One region of the Erwinia sp. SLM-02 genome, then DNA from elsewhere that is predicted to be linked to it. Evidence: riboswitches for the same ligand, from Rfam matches in the RefSeq annotation. Region 1 holds a riboswitch; each other region holds the start of a gene.
The links. A riboswitch is a leader RNA that binds a small molecule or an ion and turns the genes downstream of it on or off. The one in region 1 is predicted to bind thiamine pyrophosphate.
Positions count from the first base shown of each region.

Region 2: another riboswitch for thiamine pyrophosphate. It lies ahead of thiB (thiamine ABC transporter substrate binding subunit); the one in region 1 lies ahead of thiC (phosphomethylpyrimidine synthase ThiC).
Region 3: another riboswitch for thiamine pyrophosphate. It lies ahead of thiM (hydroxyethylthiazole kinase); the one in region 1 lies ahead of thiC (phosphomethylpyrimidine synthase ThiC).
Region 4: another riboswitch for thiamine pyrophosphate. It lies ahead of PGH32_RS05115 (TenA family protein); the one in region 1 lies ahead of thiC (phosphomethylpyrimidine synthase ThiC).

Region 1 is NZ_JAQISN010000008.1:16,530-21,777, forward strand. It holds gene thiC (phosphomethylpyrimidine synthase ThiC) at 1-1,849, opposite strand, end outside; TPP riboswitch at 1,939-2,039, opposite strand; gene rsd (sigma D regulator) at 2,176-2,682, opposite strand; gene nudC (NAD(+) diphosphatase) at 2,756-3,529, shown strand; gene PGH32_RS24170 (bactofilin family protein) at 3,894-4,616, shown strand; gene hemE (uroporphyrinogen decarboxylase) at 4,780-5,248, shown strand, end outside.
Region 2 is NZ_JAQISN010000003.1:375,858-381,105, reverse strand. It holds gene PGH32_RS18600 (MFS transporter) at 1-1,032, opposite strand, end outside; gene sgrR (HTH-type transcriptional regulator SgrR) at 1,284-2,948, shown strand; TPP riboswitch at 2,985-3,102, shown strand; gene thiB (thiamine ABC transporter substrate binding subunit) at 3,141-4,127, shown strand; gene thiP (thiamine/thiamine pyrophosphate ABC transporter permease ThiP) at 4,103-5,248, shown strand, end outside.
Region 3 is NZ_JAQISN010000001.1:2,337,425-2,342,672, forward strand. It holds gene fbaB (class I fructose-bisphosphate aldolase) at 1-712, opposite strand, end outside; gene thiD (bifunctional hydroxymethylpyrimidine kinase/phosphomethylpyrimidine kinase) at 891-1,691, opposite strand; gene thiM (hydroxyethylthiazole kinase) at 1,688-2,479, opposite strand; TPP riboswitch at 2,514-2,619, opposite strand; gene PGH32_RS10870 (glycosyltransferase) at 3,789-4,778, opposite strand; gene PGH32_RS10875 (polysaccharide pyruvyl transferase family protein) at 4,775-5,248, opposite strand, start outside.
Region 4 is NZ_JAQISN010000001.1:1,095,083-1,100,330, forward strand. It holds gene PGH32_RS05095 (FAD-binding oxidoreductase) at 1-620, opposite strand, end outside; gene PGH32_RS05100 (c-type cytochrome) at 637-993, opposite strand; gene PGH32_RS05105 (c-type cytochrome) at 1,014-2,405, opposite strand; gene PGH32_RS05110 (Rpn family recombination-promoting nuclease/putative transposase) at 2,748-3,701, shown strand; TPP riboswitch at 3,803-3,916, shown strand; gene PGH32_RS05115 (TenA family protein) at 3,993-4,631, shown strand; gene PGH32_RS05120 (anion permease) at 4,740-5,248, opposite strand, start outside.

The DNA.
Region 1 (5,248 bases):
GCACGGCCTGAGCTTGCTGGCGCGCGGCGTATTCGCGTACTTCCTGGGTGATCTTCATCGAACAGAACTTTGGGCCGCACATTGAGCAGAAGTGCGCCACCTTACCGGATTCCTGCGGCAGGGTTTCATCATGATAGGCGCGGGCTGTATGCGGATCGAGGGCAAGGTTGAACTGATCTTCCCAGCGAAACTCGAAGCGCGCCTTCGACATCGCATTATCACGGATCTGCGCACCCGGATGGCCTTTGGCGAGATCGGCAGCGTGCGCAGCAATTTTATAGGTAATCAGACCCTGTTTAACATCTTCTTTGTTGGGTAAGCCAAGGTGCTCTTTCGGCGTTACATAGCACAGCATCGCGCAGCCAAACCAGCCGATCATTGCGGCCCCAATTCCCGACGTAAAGTGGTCGTAGCCTGGCGCGATATCGGTGGTCAGCGGGCCGAGCGTATAAAACGGTGCTTCATGGCAGTGCTCCAGCTGCTCGGTCATATTACGGCGGATCATCTGCATTGGTACGTGGCCCGGCCCCTCAATCATCACCTGCACATCGTACTCCCAGGCAATTTTGGTCAGTTCTCCCAGCGTATGCAGCTCGGAAAACTGTGCTTCGTCATTGGCATCCTGAATCGATCCCGGGCGCAGGCCGTCACCCAGTGAGAGGGATACGTCATAGGCGGCGCAAATTTCACAGATTTCCCGGAAATGCAGGTAGAGGAAGCTCTCTTTATGGTGCGACAGGCACCATTTGGCCATGATCGATCCCCCACGTGAAACAATCCCGGTCAATCGTTTTGCCGTCATTGGCACGTACCGCAACAGCACACCGGCGTGAATGGTGAAATAGTCAACGCCCTGTTCGGCCTGCTCCAGTAGCGTATCGCGGAAAATTTCCCAGTTAAGATCTTCCGCCACCCCGTTGACCTTCTCCAGCGCCTGGTAGATCGGTACGGTGCCGATCGGGACCGGGCTGTTGCGCAGGATCCATTCGCGTGTTTCATGGATATAGCGACCGGTGGAAAGATCCATCACCGTATCCGCGCCCCAGCGTGCTGACCACACCAGCTTTTCAACCTCCTCCTCAATCGAAGAACTGACAGCGGAGTTGCCGATATTGGCGTTGATTTTCACCAGGAAGTTACGCCCAATGATCATCGGTTCGGATTCCGGATGGTTAATATTAGCCGGAATGATCGCCCGCCCGGCGGCGACTTCCTGGCGCACAAACTCCGCGCTGATATTTTCCGGCAGGCTGGCACCAAAACCGTTGCCCGGATGCTGTTGCAGCAGGATTTCACCCCGGATGCGTTCGCGGCCCATATTCTCGCGGATGGCGATATATTCCATTTCCGGGGTGATCACGCCAAGGCGTGCGTAATGCATCTGGGTGACACAGCGGCCAGCCAGTGCGCGGCGCGGGCGCGGGAGATTGTCGAAGCGCAGATGATCCAGTCCTTCATCGGCCAGTCGCTGCTGGGTATAGACCGAGCTGAGTTCGGTCATTTCTTCCGTATCGGCGCGCTGATTAATCCAGGCGCTGCGCAGTTTTTCAATGCCGCGATGCACGTCGATAGTGGCGGCCGGATCGCCGTAGGGGCCAGCCGTGTCATACACCGGGACCGGTTCATTCTCTTCCAGCGTTGGGTCATCTTTACTGCCCCCAACGACGGTGGGACTGAGCTGAATTTCACGCATCGGAACGCGGATATCGTCCCGGGATCCGGTCAGATAAATACGTTTTGAATTGGGGAATGCCGTACCCTGCAGGGAATCAATAAACTGCTGAGCTTCAGCGCGCTGTTCGCGGCGGTTTGTTTTTTTCTCAACGAGAAGTTTTTCAACGGTAGACATAGCAAATTCCTGAATTATTAGGGAAAGTTGCTTGCCTGGAGGCGGGAGTAATTTGAACGATGTGAAACATTTTATTTCGCATCATCACAGACGATTTTACTCTTGTTCCCTTCGCAGGTGTTAACCTGAACAGGTTCCGCGGATCCCGAATTAACGGTCTCAGCCCCGTGGGGCACTCCGACAAGAAATGCTGCCCGATATTCTGGCCTGAACGCCAGAAAATCAGTTTTCAGTCAAAGCAAAATGTTTTTTGCTCAAACTAAATAGCCCCTTCAGCATAAAGGGGCTATTTGGAAACTACAAGCAATTCACAATCTGATAACGCATCAGGCGGAAGGGGCAAGGGGCGCCTCATCTTCAGTCCTCTGATTTTCAGCCACTTTTTCTAAAGCCAGCTTGATGAATTTATCTTCCAGCACAAAGCGTTCAGCCAGTACCTCGCCAACCAGCGAAAGCGTTCTCTGGAAATCGACGGAGTTATCCGTTTCAATAGCCTTTTCCAGATACGTATCGTAAATATGCATAATGTGGTCGGTATTGGCGCGTAAAGAGGGATAAATCAACGCCGCCTGCGCCAGCTGTTGGGTGCCTTCAAGCTCTTTGATAAAACGTTCATAGGCGGTGAAGTGACCGGTTGAGAGATAATCCACCAGGCTCTGACAGAAATTATCCAGCGCATTTTCATCGAGCGCCGCCTGCGATTCCTTGTTAGGCTTTAAACCGGCCATTTGGTAATAGGCAATCAGCAGCTGCTTGCGGGAGAGCAAACAGAAATCGACCAGTTCACTGCAGCCGCCAACGCGTGCGGCCAGATTTTCTAACTGGTTAAGCATGTTCATCTCCGTGAGTATTATTTTTAATGCCTGACCTCAAACCAGTCTTTGAGCTGAGGATGATAAGCAAGTTATGGAACGTCAAATATCAAGCGTAGACACTGGCTGGTGGGTTGTCAGCCACGAACATAAAATTTGGTTACCAAAAGGCGAAATTCCGCGAGGATCTGCCGAATCGCTCGGACTGACGGGATCAAAAGGATCGCCCATCGGTGAATGGCAGGGGGAAACGGTCTGGTTGATCTGTCAAAGCCGGGCACAGGAAATCGGATCGCTGCGCCAGCTGCTTGGTCAGGAAACCGGGTTGTTTCAGCTGGTCGGTCGGGGTATCCAGCTGGCGGAGTTTTACCGCTCACATCGCTGGTGTGGTTACTGTGGGCATGAGATGCATCACAGTAAAACCGAATGGGCATGCCTGTGCAGCCACTGCCGCCAGCGCTACTATCCGCAAATCGCTCCCTGTATCATTGTCGCCATCCGCCGCGGGGATGAGATTTTGCTGGCGCAGCACACCCGCCACCGTAACGGTATCTATACCGTGCTGGCTGGTTTTGCTGAAGTCGGTGAAACCCTTGAGCAGACCGTTGCGCGTGAAGTCATGGAAGAAGCGTCTATTAAGGTGAAAAACCTGCGTTACGTTTCCTCACAGCCGTGGCCGTTCCCGCAGTCGCTGATGATGGCCTTTATGGCCGACTATGATTCGGGGGAAATTAACATCGACCCCAAAGAGCTGCTGGATGCGGGCTGGTATCGCTACGATGCCTTACCGCTGCTGCCGCCTGCAGGCACTATTGCCCGGCGTTTAATTGAAGATACCGTCGCGCTGTGCCGTGCAGAGTCAGAATAAAGTTTGCGGATGATTGGCGATCAATAGTCTGGTTTCGTGTTTACCCTGGCCCGCTGCTGTGTGAGGCCAGGGTGTTTAATTCAGTACAGATATAATGACCTTTAGGTTTATCTCCCCGTTAAATTCTAATATGATTCACATCGTGGAAGATTTTAAGCACGCAACATGGAATAGTTTTCAATTACCTCCGCCTGTCGCTTTTAATTCATGACACCAGAGATGGCTTTTTTTAAGCTTAAAGTGCCATTTCCTGATATATATTATTAAATCCTTTGAACGCAACGTGACTTATTCCTGTGCAGGCGTTGACTGTTCGGCGGGTAAAAATCCATCAGGGTGATCCATATGTAGGTTGGACGTCGGTATGTTTGAAACTAAAACACAATATTATCTTTGGGGGATCTGGGTTCTCTGGATCGGCAGTATTATTGCTTTTTTGCTGTCGCACAGGCTATCAATGCTAATTTTCCTTAGCGGTATGGGATGCCTCATCCTGTTTCGTCTGTCGTCATATCTACGCGTTCACAGAGTGGTTATAAATATGTTTAATTTCAGTAAGAAAGAAGAAGTTCAGGCATCGGAAAAGTTGGCTTCGCCGGCCAGTGCAGCGTGTGAAAATATTAACATTGATCCCTTTGCTGAAAGTAACAATATAAAGGAAACAACTATTTCACCGGGAACAATGCTGCGGGGTGAAATAACTAATGAAAATAACATTACTATCAGTGGCGAAGTGGAAGGGGATATAACCAGTAAAAAAATCACGCAGATCGGTAAAGAAGGTCGTGTGGTTGGCAAAGTTACTTCGTTCAAACTGATCGTAAACGGTCTGCTGAAAGGATGCTGCTACGCTAAAACTGTAGTGATAATGTCGCGAGGAAGAATAGAAGGCGATGTTTATGCTAGTGAGTTCTCAATTGAGAAAGGCGGCGTATTTATTGGTAATTCCCACTGGGTTGAAGAAACCTCTGAAATAAAGGATAAAAAAGGAAAGGTTTCAAACGGCTCGTCCGGTGAACGTACGCCTTCGCTGGTTCCTGTTGACGGCGGTGCCGTGAAAAATAATCAGCTACAGGCGAAGAAATAAGAGGCGAGGTGCTGTTTCAGGCTGAATGCGCCACCGTGTCGTTATGGCCGCGATGGGTACGGGCAGGGAGGGTGTGCCCTCTCTTCAATTTATTGAGCCACCGGGCACCGTCAATCAGGATAAATGATACACTACCGACTTGTTTGGAGTAGAGAGCCCTGCGATGAGTGAATTGAAGAACGACCGTTATTTGCGCGCCCTGCTGCGCCAGCCTGTTGATGTCACCCCCGTATGGATGATGCGCCAGGCCGGACGCTATTTGCCGGAATACAAAGCCACACGTGCCGTAGCCGGTGACTTTATGTCGCTGTGCAAAAATGCCGAGTTGGCCTGTGAAGTAACGCTGCAGCCGCTGCGGCGCTATGCGCTGGATGCGGCCATCCTGTTCTCCGACATCCTGACGATCCCCGATGCGATGGGACTGGGCCTCTATTTTGAAGCGGGAGAAGGTCCGCGCTTTTCGCACCCGGTGACCTGCCGCGCTGACGTTGAAAAGTTACCGATTCCCGATCCCGAGCAGGAACTGGGCTACGTCATGAACGCCGTGCGGACCATCCGCAAAAACTTAAACGGTGAAGTGCCGCTGATCGGTTTCTCCGGTAGTCCGTGGACGCTGGCGACCTATATGGTGG
Region 2 (5,248 bases), on a different contig from region 1:
GGTAAACAGCGTAGTCGCCGCTCCCGGCCGCCCCGGCATCAAATCCTGGAACCAGATCATCCCAATCCCGGCGATAATGCCGATAAATACCGCGTTAAACAGCTGCAGAATCATCAGCGCCGCGCGATTCTGCAACAGCACCAGCCCAAGGTAAAACAGCGCGCCGCAGCCAACCGCCAGCAGCATCATATTGCGCTTACCGGTGCGCCTGACGTACCGCCCGGCCAGCAGCATCACCGGAATTTCCAGCCCGGCGGCGGTGCCCATCAGCAAACCCGCCAGCGAGTCCGGCAGGCCCAGCGTACTGCTAATATACAGCGGCATATCAATGACATACATACTGTTGCAGGACCACATCAGCACCGAAGCAATAAACAGCAACCGGACATCGGTGTTCTTTAAGCCGCTAACTTCCGTCACCGGCACCGCCGTGGTCGGCAGCACTCTGGGCACCGACGGCAGGGTAAACCAGATCATCGCGATGCAGACCACAAACAGCAGCGCGGCGATGCTGAACATCAGCGTGAAACCAAAGTTCAGTACCAGCGAGAAGGAGAGCGGCGGCCCGATCACCCAGGCCAGTGACATCTGCGCACGCATCACCGAGCTGAACATCACCGCCTCTCGCGCCGAACTGTCGGCATACTCGCGCGCCAGAGCAAAAATCTGCGGCATCGCCACGCTGGCTATCGCAGAAAGCAGCACGCCCAGCGTAATCAGCGTCAGGTAGTGACGATTAAATGCAAACAGGACGGCGTTCGCCACGGCAATCAGGCAGCAAAACAGAATCAGCATGCGGCGATCGCCGCGATTATCGGAACGCTTCGCCAGCAGCAGGCTGACCACAATCCCCGCCACCGCGTTCACCGTATAAAACAGCCCCACCCAAAATGGCCGCACGTCCACCTCACGGCTGAGGAACAGGCTCAGCGTCGGTGCCTGCAGCGCACCGGCAATGCCGACCATGAACGTAATCGCCATAAACGCCAGATAGACCGGATTAAAACGATGACGCGCCAACAGCGATTTCATAGCAATGCCTCACTGGCATAAAATAGGGAGAAATAATGCAAAAGCTTAGAAGAGAAACGACGAAAAAAGCCAGCGACATTTTTGCCCGCTGGCTGGTGAACAGCACCATACTCAGAAATCAGTGACCTCAGCCACGTAAAGATGGCCAAGCGCCACTCCGCAGAGTGCCTCCCGCTCTTCCATCTGTGACCATTATCGCCGTAATATACGGCAGGAAAAACTGACCGCTTTGACTACGGAGTTCCTCTTTTATGTCCTCACCGCGTTTGCAGCAGCAATTTATCCGGCTCTGGCAATACTGCGACGGCCAGCCGCAGGAAACTACCCTTAACGATCTGGCGGTGCGGCTCAGCTGCTCACGCCGCCATATGCGCAACCTGCTGAATGCAATGCAGGAGGCAGGCTGGCTGGAGTGGCAGGCGGAAGCCGGACGCGGCAAGCGGTCACGGCTCAGTTTTCTCTACACCGGGCTGGCCCTGCAGCAGCAGCGTGCGGAGGATCTGCTGGAGCAGGACCGCATTGACCAGCTGGTGCAGTTAGTCGGTGATAAAAACCGCGTGCGGCAGATGCTGCTGTCCCATCTGGGGCGCAGTTTCCGCCAGGGAAAACATATCCTGCGGGTTCTTTACTACCGGCCGCTGCTCAATTTGCTGCCGGGCACGCCGCTGCGGCGATCGGAAACCCACCTCGCCCGCCAGATATTCAGCGGCCTGGCGCGAATAAATGAGGAAAACGGGGAAGCCGAACCCGATATCGCCCACCACTGGCAGCAGCTGACTCCGCTGCACTGGCGGTTTTTCCTGCGCCCGGCGATCCGTTTTCACCACGGGCGCGAGCTGGATATGGAAGACGTTATCGCCAGTCTGCAGCGCTTAAACGATCAGCCGCTGTTCAGTCACTTCGAACGCATTGAATCCACAACGCCCTGGACGCTGGATATTCACCTGAAGCATCCGGACAGCTGGATCCCCTGGCTGCTGGCCAGCGTCAGCGCAATGATCCTGCCAAAGGAGTGGCCGTTTATGCGCAATTTCGCCCGTCAGCCGTCGGGAACCGGCCCGTATGCCGTCGAGCACAACCAGCAAAGCCAGCTGCGGATCAGCGCCTTCGACGACTATTTTGGCTATCGCGCACTGATCGACGAGGTCAATATCTGGGTGCTGCCTGAAATCAGCGATGAGCTGGTTTACTCGGGCGTGAAGCTGCAAAGCGACAACACCGATGAACATCCCCAGGAGAGCCGGCTGGAAGAAGGCTGCTATTTCCTGCTGTTTGACCAGCGTTCCGCGCTGGGCGGTAACGAAGCGGTACGCCGCTGGCTCAGTTCAATCTTCAATCCGATTACCCTGCTCAACCACAGCGGCATCGCCTATCAGCGTTACTGGTTCCCGGCCTGGGGACTGCTGCCGCGCTGGCACCATCGCCACGATATGGAGATTACCGATAAGCCCGAGGGGCTGAATTCGCTGACGATTACCTGGTACAGCGATCAGATTGAACACCAGGGGATCGCCAACGCGCTGGGGCCGATTCTGGCTGCCCACGGCGTGGAATTGATAACGCAGGAACTGGACTATGAGAGCTGGTATCAGGGTAATGCCGACAGTGATATCTGGCTGGGCAGCGCCAACTTTACGCTGCCGCTGGAGTTTTCGCTGTTCTCACTGCTGTACGAAATGCCGTTGATGCACCACTGCGTTCCCATCGACTGGCATCAGGATGCCCGGCACTGGCGGGAACAGAAGCTGCCTCTGGCCGACTGGAGCAAACGGCTGATCGACAATCATTACCTGCACCCGCTGTTCCATCACTGGCTGCAGCTGCACGGCCAGCGCAGCATGCGCGGCGTGAGAATGAACACGCTGGGCTGGTTCGATTTCAAATCCGCCTGGTTTGCGCCGCCGGACGAGTCATGAAAGCTTTCGTTAGTGGAGTGAACTCACTAGAATAGGCCGTTCTCAACGGGGTGCGGATGACCTGCTGCGCAGCAGCAGAGTGATACCGCTGAGAGAAAACCCGTCGAACCTGATCCGGCTCATACCGGCGTAGGGATTTGAGAGTGCCGTTTACTCAGATCCTTTGCGCATCTTCATTTCAAGGAACGCAAAGTGTTAAAAAAAATCTTACCTCTGCTGGTGCTGTTCTCGCTGCCCGCCGCTGCCGCGAAAGACACGCTGACCGTTTATACCTACGACTCGTTCTCCGCCGACTGGGGCCCCGGCCCGGCGGTCAAAAAAGCCTTTGAAGCGCAGTGCAACTGCGAGCTGAAGTTTGTCGCGCTGGCGGATGGCGTGTCGTTGCTGAACCGCCTGCGGATGGAAGGCAAAAACAGCCAGGCCGACGTGGTGCTGGGGCTGGACAACAATCTGCTGGATGCGGCAGAAAAAACCGGCCTGTTCGCCGCCAGCCAGGTGAATACCGACAGCAGTAACGTACCCGGCGGCTGGAAAAACAGCACCTTCGTCCCGTTTGACTATGGCTGGTTTGCCTTTGTTTATGACAAAACCCGGCTGAAAAATCCGCCGAAAAGCCTGAAAGAACTGGTCGAGAGCGACCGTCCGCTGAAAGTCATTTATGAAGATCCGCGCACCAGCACGCCGGGCCTGGGCCTGCTGCTGTGGATGCAGAAGGTGTACGGCGAACAGTCTCCGGCGGCGTGGCAGAAGCTGGCGCAAAAAACGGTAACCGTGACCAAAGGCTGGAGCGAAGCCTACGGCCTGTTCCTCAAGGGCGAAAGCGATATGGTGCTGAGCTACACCACCTCCCCTGCTTACCACCTGATTGAAGAGAAAAAAGACCAGTATGCCGCCGCCAGCTTCAGCGAAGGCCACTACCTGCAGGTGGAAGTGGCCGGGCAGCTTAAGGCCAGCAAACAGCCGAAGCTGGCGCAGGAATTTATGCAGTTCCTGCTGACCCCGGCGTTCCAGAACACCATTGCCACCGGCAACTGGATGTATCCGGCCATCAAAACCACGTTGCCTGCCGGTTTTGATACGCTCACCGTGCCGGCGACGACGCTGCAGTACAGCGCGCAGGACGTCGCCCGCCAGCGCAGCCAGTGGATCGGTAAATGGCAACGCGCCGTCAGCCGCTGATCCCCGGCTGGCTGATCCCGGGCGGTCTGACGGCTCTGCTGCTGGCCGGCGTCGCCCTGCTGGCCTTCCTGTCGCTGTGGTTTAACGCGCCACAGAGCGACTGGCGCAGCATTCTGTCAGACAGCTATCTCTGGCACGTGCTGCGCTTTTCGTTCTGGCAGGCGCTGCTCTCCGCCCTGCTGTCGGTGCTGCCTGCGATCCCGCTGGCTCGTGCGCTCTATCGCCGCCGCTTCCCCGGGCGCAGCAGCCTGCTGCGCCTGTGCGCGATGACGCTGGTGCTGCCGGTGCTGGTCGCCGTCTTTGGCATCCTCAGCGTGTATGGCCGCAGCGGCTGGCTGGCTCAGCTCTGCGCGCTGGTCGGCATTGACTACACCTTTACTCCCTATGGCCTGCAGGGCATTCTGCTGGCGCATATCTTCTTCAATCTGCCGCTGGCCAGCCGGCTGCTGCTGCAGGCGCTGCAGCAAATCCCCGGCGAGCAGCGCCAGCTCGCGGCCCAGCTCGGCCTGCGCGGCTGGATGCACTTTCGCATTGTGGAATGGCCGTGGCTTCGTCGCCAGATCCTGCCCGCCGGCGCGCTGATTTTTATGCTCTGCTTCGCCAGCTTTGCCACCGTACTGTCGCTGGGCGGCGGACCACGCGCCACCACCATCGAACTGGCGATTTTTCAGGCGCTGAGCTTTGATTACGATCCCGGCCGGGCCGCGCTTCTGGCGCTGCTGCAGATGATCTGCTGCCTGGGACTGGTGCTGCTCAGCCAGCGGCTGAACAAGGCGATGCCGGCGGGAAGCGACAGCCTCGGCGGCTGGCGAAATCCGGAGGACAGCCGCCGCGCCCAACTGCAGGACGGCCTGCTGATTGTGCTGGCGCTGCTGCTGATCCTGCCGCCGCTGCTGGCGGTCGTCGTTGACGGACTGCGCCAGGGCGTGAGCGGCGTGCTGGTTCAGCCCGCGCTCTGGCAGGCCACGTTTACCTCACTGCGCATTGCGCTGGGCGCCGGGCTGCTGAGCGTTGTGCTGACGGTAATGCTGCTGTGGAGTAGCCGGGAACTGCGCCTGCGCCTGCATCCCCGCTGGGGGCAAACGCTGGAGCTGAGCGGGATGCTGATCCTCGCCATGCCC
Region 3 (5,248 bases), on a different contig from region 1:
GCTTAACGATATCGGCACCGATGGTCGCCGCCAGATGGTTCGCCTGGCCGGTGAGATCCGCGCTGGCGTGATAGTCCACGCCGTCTTTTTTGAAGTCGTTGTTGCGCAGGTAGGCCCACAGTACGGTCACCAGCCCCAGTTCGTGCGCGCGTTCAAACGCCACCGAGATCTCCTCAATCTGCCGGCGCGACTGTTCGGAACCGAAATAGATGGTCGCGCCCACGGCCACGGCGCCGAGGTTAAAGGCCTGCTCTACGCTGGCATACAGGGTTTGATCGTACTGGGTGGGGTAACTGAGGGTTTCGTTATGGTTGAGCTTAACCATAAACGGAATGCGGTGTGCGTAGCGGCGGGATACGGAGGCCAGCACGCCGTAGGTGGAGGCAACGCAGTTGCAGCCCGCTTCGATCGCCAGCTCGACGATGTTTTTCGGGTCGAAGTACAGCGGGTTGGCGGCAAACGAAGCGCCGGCCGAGTGCTCAACGCCCTGGTCAACCGGCAGGATAGAGAGGTAACCCGTCCCGGCTAAACGACCGGTGTTATACAGGGTTTGCATATTGCGTAGGACCGCCGGGGGACGGTTATTATCTACCATCACCCGGTCAACATAGTCCGATCCCGGAAGATAGAGGCTGTCTGCTGGAATAGTCATGCAGCGATGTTGCAAAAGAGAATCTGCTTCTTTGCCCAATAACTGTACGATGTCCGTCATGATAACTCCTGTCAAAGGTTGGGAGGGCCACGACCTGTACAACGGTCAGGTGGCCCGCTGTTCAGAAATGCGACTTATTTCTGACCTCAACAGGGTGGACCTAATCCTTTAACCAGGCAAATTGCTGACTGGATTTTTCAGACGATTACGCACGAAAGAGCCTTTACCCTTAACGTCCTTACCACCATTTGTGGAAGTGATGCACCGGACCAATTCCCTGCCCCACCTCCAGCGAATCCGCCTGCTCCAGCGCACCCTGCAGCCAGGTTTTCGCCGCCTGCACGGTTGCCACCCAGTTATCGTGGCGAGGACGCAGCGCAGCCAGTGCCGCAGAGAGCGTGCAGCCCGTGCCGTGGGTATGACGGGTATTCACGCGCGGCGCGGTGAATCGCTGCTCCAGCTCGCGGGTGAACAGCCAGTCCGGGCTTTCTGTATCGCTGAGGTGGCCACCCTTCATCAGCACCGCCTGGCATCCCATGGCCAGCAGTTCCCTGCCCTGCTCGCGCATTTCCTGCTCGTTGCGGGCCATCGCACAGTCCAGCAGCGCGGCGGCCTCCGGCAGATTCGGGGTGATAATGGAGACCTGCGGCAGCAGACGCTCGCGCAGCGTGGCAACCGCCCGTTCGGAGAGCAGCGGATCCCCACTTTTCGCCAGCATCACCGTATCAAGCACGACCCACGGCGCGGTGGCAGCCCTGAGACGATCGGCCACCACCTCCACCACGTCGGACTCTGCCAGCATGCCGATCTTGATGGCATCGATACGGACATCCGAAAGTACCGAGTCCAGCTGCGCACCGACGAAATCCGGCTCGATGCGGTATACCGACTGCACGCCCTGGGTATTCTGCGCAACCAGCGCCGTAATCACGCTGGTGCCGTAAGCCCCCAGCGCCGAGAACGCTTTCAGATCCGCCTGGATACCCGCTCCGCCGCTGGGATCGGTACCGGCGATGGTCAGTGCATTAATTCGTTTCATGCCAGTTCCTCCGGCGTCAGTAGATAAAGCGCATCCAGGAAGGCGGGAATAAAACTCCCCGGTCCTGCTGCGATCGCGGCGGCACGCTCGCCGGCCAGCGATACCACGCGGCAGGCGCTGGCAACGTGCATTAAACGGTCGCCGGGCAGCGAGGCAAAGCCAGCCACCACCGCCGACAGCGCACAGCCGGTACCGACCACGCGAGTCATCAAAGGTGAACCGCCGCTGACGCTGAGGATGCGCTGACCGTCGGTAACGAAGTCCACTTCTCCGGTCACCGCGACCACCGCCCCGCTCTGCAAAGCAAGTTTTTGTGCAGCCTGAATCGCGGCATCGGACTGATGCTGCGAGTCCACACCGCGACCGGATACCGCTTCCTGCGCCAGCGCCATGATCTCTGAGGCGTTGCCGCGAATGGCGGCAGGCTTGTGGCTCAGCAGCTGATGGCAGAACCCGGTGCGGAACGCTAACGCACCGACCGCCACCGGGTCCAGCGACCAGCTGCGCCCGGCAGCATTGGCCGACTCGACCGCCGCCAGCATGGCTTCACTACGCGAGCGGGTTAGCGTACCGACGTTGACCAGCAGCGCGCTGGCTACCGCACTGAACTGTGCGGCCTCTTCGGCATCGATCACCATTGCCGGGGAAGCCCCCAGCGCCAGCAGCACGTTGGCCGTAAAGGTCTGCACCACATCATTGGTCATACAGTGAATAAGGGGGGATTGCTGGCGGAACAGCGCCAGAGAGTGCGCCACATCGTGGTGGCTGAGGGGAATGGGTTGGATCATCGTTACTCCCAACCGGCGATCAAGAAGGCGATGCCGGTCGGGCATCTGACTTCCCTCCGCTGGCATTATCCAGTTCAGGTTATGCGGGTTTTTCTCAGCCGGATCCTGGTAAAACAGGACGGGCACCCCGAGTCATTGATAAATTTTGAGATTACATTCGGTTAAAAACTGAAGACAGGATAAAGGCGAGACCGAGTTTTGTAAACAATCAAATTCAAAACTCAACGTGATGAAAATAAATAACTTAAATATATACAATCTCAACATCGGTGATATAGCACGGTTCAATCCCGGGTATGAACTACAACGAAACGGAATGGTATTTGAAAATAATTTAGGATCCAATAACCATCCTAGTGTGGACAGTCACTCTCTGGATCATCAAACACACGTAGACCAAAAAAAAGTGGTTAATAAAGAGAGCAATATCCCCTCAACGTCACTAAATTGAGATTGATACGTGGCTACGACCTTTCTGGCGACAGCTACAAAATATCCATATAAGAAATAGTTAGAAAAACTTGCATCAGCGAAATACAGAAAAAATAAACTGTATTTACCTATTTTTCAATCCATCTAAAAATACATATAAATGTAGAAACAATGGTATATTGGAGAGAATAGTCAGACTGTGAGATTGAGTAGCTTCTGACTTTCCCCTACTACAGATAATAGTTTGAAGAATAGAAAATCAAAAATAAAAATGGATATAAACCGTAAACGTCCTAAATGCGTCCCTATTGCATAGAAGAATAAAACAACATAACTCTTAGAATGAGTCAGCAGTTTAGGGACATTCAACCATACATGGTTATTCTTAACGCCAAGCATATAAAAAAACATTGTTGGTATAGCTATGATTATGAATAGCAGTATGACACCTTTAAATTTACTCAACATGAATTTGTTAAGTATACATTTAATTTAGAGGCGTTGAAATTGGAAGCTGAAATCATGAAAAAATAGCGTTCCACTCTAGCGAAAAAACATTTTAATACGTGACCAATAACTAAGTTGTCAGATGAAAATGGATTGTAATCAATAGAAACGATGAAAAAACGTCGGCATTCCTTTCAAAAAAGGAATATGCGGTATTTTTCTTGTGCGAGAGAAAGTTGCTACTTCTGAAGAACTTATAAATAGTCAGCTTATCTTTCAACAGGGTGTTGATCACGCAGCCAGCAATACTACAATAAACTTGCACATCAGAGTATTATACCCCTCCCCAATTAAATTATTGTCATTCCAAGTAATCGCCTGGGAAAACCAAGGCGATCACATTAGAGACAATAAACGAATTTATCAGTGACTAAGCTTTGAATTTTCTAAATCCAAAATTCAGAACACGATAAACAAAGAAATTTAGAGATGCAATTTTAGTGAGAAAATTTCCATTTCTTGACAAAATTAAATTATATTCACTAAGAGTAGTATCACTAAATATCACTTGACTGTTCCTTTTTATCAAAATGATATTAAGGATATTGCTAATAATTCTGCCTCGCAAATTTCTTTTGGTCACTTCATTTTCATTAGCCGAAAGTAGAGATTCTAAAGATTCAATACTTTTCAAATAACCAATAACATTTTTCTCAGAACGTGCAGATTGCATGATTGAACCAGCACGCACCCTTCGCAGGAAAAAAACTTGATCGGTTACAACAATTTTACCTGCAACGAAAAATAGCCGCGGCGTAAACTCTTCATCTTCATGAATAATTGGCTTGAATTTCAATCCGTGTTTCACTTGCAATTGTCTTTTATAGATGTAAAGCCATGCATTAGGATAAAAAGCTTCTTTAACAGAAAGTTCATTAAAAGCGTCTTCACCACTTTCGTAGACAGTTTCAGCCCCTCTACGATAATGAGGGAGCCATGCACTATCTGCATGGTTGTTGTCGACAATATCATCAGGAAACGATTCAGCTGAAAACGCAAATATGTCAATATCTGAATTTAGTCTTAACGCTTTATAAAAATTCTCAATCAAATTATTTTCAATCAAATCATCCGAATCGAAGTAATAGATGTAATCGCCAGTTGCGGCATTTGTGCCGACATTTCTCGCTTCACCTAACCCCTGGTTTTCAGTACGTATGATTTTAACAAATTCTAAATCAGAATAGTGATTTTTTACAAGCTCACCTGAACCATCTGTTGAACCATCATCAACAATGATGACCTCGTAGGGTTTAATGGTTTGGTTAATAACTGAATCAACTGCTTTTATTACATATTTACTGACATTATAAACAGGAATTACTACTGATAACATTGGCAATGATTCATTGTCGGTCATAATTTAATTAACTCACAATCCGGAACAAATTGAGTCCAAGCATCATAGTACGTTGAGTTCTTCCCATATGAATTGTCTAACAGCTTGGTTTTAACACCTAACAGGCAGCATAAAATATGTCCATGCATACGAGAAGTAACAACAACATCATAGGACATGAAATACTCATTTACACGCTCAACCAGTTTATCGGTATAACTTCCCCATAAAGCTGTTACTGGTAGCACGCCACTTGACAAGAGTCTGTTGACTTTCTCTAAATTGAGAAGAATGCGTACGTAATTTCTATCTTTATTCGTGCAGATGTCTTTCCAATCTTCATACTTAGAGGCATCAGGTTTGCCTTCAAGTGCGCTTAAATTTGTTTCTTCTATATCTTTCCTGATCATCCATAATGTATTACCTTTGATATTTTCCTTTTTCTGCTTAGGGAAAACGTTCCACAAGGAATGGGCCATATCAGGACATAA
Region 4 (5,248 bases), on a different contig from region 1:
GTGACGGTTGAACCGTCCGCCAGCATCAGCTCTGCCGCCAGCACCGATCCGCATGCCATGCCGTAGGCCGGCATATTCCATCCCATACCGCCGCCGAGCAGGAACCCCCCTAGGGTGACGAAACCGGTGTGTGCACCGGGAAACACCAGCCCCCGGGCAAAGGTGGCTTCGTTCAGTTCCTGGCTTAATACGCCAGGCCCGGCCCAGGCGGTTTTTGACCCGGGGTCCAGTTCGATGTGGTCGAAGCGCGACATATCGATAGTCACCGCGCCGTTGCGCAGCGGCGACAGGGTGATATTGTGCCCGGAACTGCGCAGCGCCACCCGACGACCGGTTTGCTGCGCATACAGCAGCAGGATTTTGACATCGTCGGGATCCAGCGGCTGAGCAATCACATCAGGAAAACGCGGCGGTTTTTTATCGTACCAGGTCATCGCCCAGAACCAGCGGAAATAGCGCGGATCGGCGTGGCTGATAAACGAACCTTTGAAACCCGATGGCCGAATAGCCCCGCCGCCGGACGCCACGCTGACGATCGGGCGGAGGAGGCCGGAGAACAGGATGCCAACGGCCGCGGTGGCCTTTATAAAACGTCTGCGTGCCAGTAGTAAGGTCTGCACAAAGGCTCCTTGTCGGTTAGGGATTGGCGGAGGGTAACTGGCTGAAATATTCCGAAAGCTGACGAATATCGTTTTCAGTCAGGCCGTTAACCACGTTCTGCATCATGCCGTTCCTGCGGCTGCCGTCGCGGAAAGCGTTAAGCTGGCTGCGCAAATAGGGGGCTTTTTGCCCCGCCAGGTTGGGCCACTGCGGATTCTGGCTGATGCCGCCGGGGCCGTGGCAGCTCATGCAGCGGCTGGCCTCTTCGGGCTGCGCCAGTGCCTGGCTCTTAACTTCCGTTCCATCGGGCGTCGCCAGCGCCTGTGGCGCAGCGAGAATCGCCATGCTGATCAGGAAAAGCCATATCTGTAAGCCGCGATGGCTGTTTTTCATACCCACTCCGTAAGTTTTCATTAGTCGCGTGCGCCGTTATTGTTCCGTGTTGCCCTGTCTTTACGCACCTCTGACACGGCTGAAGCAGACACTTCAGCAGCCTGATTGCCCCATGACGATCGAATAAAACTTAATACGTCAGCGATATTTTCGTCGCTGAGTGAACCGGCATAGGCGGGCATCGAATAGAGCGTGTCGCTGTGTTTTGTTTCGGCGTTGGTGGCGCCCGTCAGCACAATTTTTATTAAACTGGCCGGGTCGGGATTATTGACCATCGTATTCAATGCCAGCGCCGGTAATTTATTTTTGTAGCCCAGTCCGTTAGCTAAATGGCAGCCTTCGCAGTGGGATAAATACAGTTTTCCCCCGGGAGTTAATTCATCACCACGAGTTAACCGGTTCAGGGTGGTTAAGTCGTAATAGGGTTTATCCTGTATGATATTCGGCTGCAGGGATCGCAGATAAGCGGCAATCGCATAAAGATCGCTGTCGGACATATATTGTGTGGAGTGAGTCACCACATCGGACATTGGGCCAAAGGTTGCCGTTTTGTCTGAACGCCCGGTTTTTAATAATGCGACAATCTCTTCGGCGCGGGTAAGGCCCAGCCCGGAGCGCCGTTCGCCCCGTAGGGACGGCACCGAGTAGCCATCAATAACCTGTCCACCGGATAAATACTGGCTGCCTTTGCTGTTATCAAAAACGGCTTCCTGCAGCGTGATGGCACGAGGTGTATGACAGGCACCGCAGTGACCGAGGCCGGTAACATAGTAGGTGCCAAGCGCCACGGGATCTTTCGGCAGCGCGGCAGTCAGTGCCGTTTCAGGGGCGAAAAGCCAACGCCACCAGGTCATCGGCCAGCGCAGGGAGAGCGGCCAGGGAATGGTGTTCTGCTGGCGCGGAGCAACGACCGGCGTAACGCCGTGCATGAAATAGGCATAAAGCGCCGCCATGTCGTCCTGAGTCAGACGCGAATAGGAAATCCACGGCATTGCGGGGTAAAGCGTGTCGCCCGAGGGAGCGATGCCGTATCTGACCGCACGTTCAAAGTCACCGTAGGAATAGTGACCAATGCCGGTGCTTTTATCGGGCGTAATATTGGGCGGGATCATCCCTCCAATCGGCGAGGCGATGGGCAAACCGCCGCTAAACGCCGGCTTGCCGGGTGCCGTATGGCAGGCGACACAGTCGCCCACGCGGGCGAGGTATTCTCCGCGTTTGATCTGTTGCTCATTGACGGGCAGAGGGTCTTTTGCGAGGGCGTTCCCGGATTTGGGGATGACCAGGGTGGCTAACCAGGCAAGCACGGCTACAACAACTACACAGGCAACGATCCCGCTGGTCCAGCGGCATAATCGCCATGCGGTCGAATGTTTTTTATGATGCTGAGACGCGTAGCGGCTATGTTTCATTGATTATTATGCCTTGAATGGGAATTATTATTTTTCAAGCCGGTGTTTTTTATAGTTAATGCATTTCGAACGGATAAGGAAGGTTGCCAAAAAATAATGACTAACTTTATTTTTAATAATCGGCGTGTTGAATAAAATCGGGTTGAGTATGTTCCAGAGAATTCATTTTTTTTAAACTTAAAATGCCGCCAGGACATTTTTCGCTATTCGTTGAGAGTGAGATTTACATTTCACTTCCGTTACAACGATAAATGCGAGGCAATACGCAGACATTTTTTCATGCAGCGACGTCCGATTAGGTAACCTTCTCACTGATTACATTTATCCGTCCAGGGAGAGGACATGACAGCATCGAAAAGGGGAGATGAACATCGGAAAAGTATCAGCCCGACGCCGCACGATCTGGTGTTTAAACAGTTTCTGAATAATCCCAATACCGCTCGCGATTTTATGCAGCTTCATCTGCCACGCGCGCTTCAGCAAATATGTGATTTCAGCACGCTGAAGCTACAGTCAGGGAGTTTTATCGAGGAAAACCTGCGTGCCTACTTCAGCGATGTGCTCTACCGCATGAAAACCCTCAGCGGTGATGCATACGTCCACGTTCTTATTGAACACCAGTCAACACCGGATAAACATATGGCCTTCCGATTGATGCGATACGCGGTGGCGGCGATGCAGCGCCATCTTGAGGCCGGGCATAAAAAACTGCCGCTCGTCATCCCGGTGCTGTTCTATGCCGGAAAACGCAGTCCGTATCCCTGGCCGACCCGCTGGCTGGATGAGTTTGACGATCCGGCACTGGCGGAGGAGATTTACGGAGGCGCTTTTACGCTGGTGGACGTGACGGTGATTCCGGATGATGAAATTATGCAACATCGAAGTATGGCTGCGCTGACTCTGCTGCAAAAACATATCCATCTGCGCGATCTCGCCGGGCTGGTGGACACGCTGGCAACTTTAATTTTGGCAAAACACATGACGGGACAGCAGTTGGTGACGTTGGTAAACTATTTCGCGCAGACGGCGGAAATGTCCGATGCAGAAGCCTTTATCCGTAAACTCGCGCGGCGCGTCCCACCGTATAAGGAGCAACTTATGACGCTTGCAGAGCAGCTTGAAAAGAAGGGAATGAAGAAGGGGATTTTGCTCGGGGAGCAGAGTGGTATTGAAAAGGGTCGACGAGCGGCTGCACTCAAAATCGCTCAAACGATGCTGCAAAATGGTATGGATCGTTTAACGGTGATCAAGATGACCGGTTTAAATGAGGCGGATCTGGTACTGATCGAGTGTTGATGCCCCGCTTTGTCCAATCTTATTCCATCTGTTATCAGAGTATTACTCATTACTCAGTTTTTGTTTACAACACCGGAACTGACGGGTTATGTTTCTTGCCGAACCTTTCCAGGGGGAGCCTGATATCGGGCTGAGAGTTCGCACATGCAACGGTGCGAAGACCCTTAATACCTGATCCGGATAATGCCGGCGAAGGGATGGCGCAACCTGTCTGACTCTTACCGGTCTTTGTACCAGACTGCCTGAGTACCCACATTCAGTCGCGCTGTCTTTACTTTACAGGACAACACGATGACCGAACGTTTTACCGAAACCCTGCGTAACCAGAATCTGCCGACATGGTCGGCGGCCGTCAGTCACCGTTTCGTTGAGGAGCTGGTCACCGGCACCGTTGACGACCGCGTGATGATTAATTACCTGATTCAGGATCACCGCTTCCTCGACAGCTTCCTGATCCTGGTGGGTGCGGCGATGGCCAGCGCCGATACCACCGAAGCCCGCCTGCGCTTTGGCCGCTTTGCCGGGATGGTTTCCTCGGAAGAAAACACCTATTTCCTGCGTTCGTTTACCGCGCTCGGCGTCGGTGAGCAACTGCGCAGCGAAAAGCCTGATACCGCGCCGACGGCCGGTTTCAAAGCCATCATGCGCGAAGCGGCTGCCACCCGCAGCTATGCGGCGATCCTGACGGTGCTGAACGTGGCGGAATGGCTGTATTTTGACTGGGCATCTCAGGCTGCCCGACCGCTACCGGACAATTTCGTCTATGCCGAGTGGGTCACGCTGCACGACAACCCTGATTTCAATGCGTTTGTGGCGTTTATCCGCGAGGAGCTGGACCGCGTTGGCCCGGCGGAAGCCCCGCAGTGTGAGGACCTTTTCCGCCGTGCGGTAGGGCTTGAGAAAGCGTTTTTTGATGCGGCCTATCAGTAAATCAGGCTGAAAGCAGGGTAATGCCAATTCAGGATCCCCGAGAAACTCGGGCATCCAAACTGTCATGAAGAGTGGGGCAGAATGCCAGCGCAGTCTGCCCCTGACCGGTCAGCTCCACATCGCCAGGATCGGCCAGCCCACCAGCAGCAGCAGCGAAATAAACACCACGCCGAAAATGGCACCCAGCCGCCAGTAGTCCTTCGACTTCACGTAGCCGCAGCCGTAGATAATCACGCCCGGGCCGGTGGCATACGGCGTCAGGCAGCCCATGATACCGATAGACAGCACCAGCAAAATACACAGGTGTTCCATCGGCACGCCGGGGATGCCTTTCCCCACCGCCAGGATCATCGGCAGCATGGTGGCGGTGTGGGCGGAAAGGCTGGCAAACAGATAGTGGGCAAAATAGAACACCAGCACCAGCGCAACCACGGTGCCGCTGGGGGAAAACCCTTCCAGATGTCGGCTCATGGTGTTGGCAAACCAGTCGATAAAGCCGGAGCGGGTCAGGCCATTTGCCATCACCACCAGCGTTGCCAGGTTAACCAGCGTATTCCAGGCGCTGTGGTATTTGGTGATGTCCTTCCACGGCACCACGTGCAGCGCCAGCATCAGGG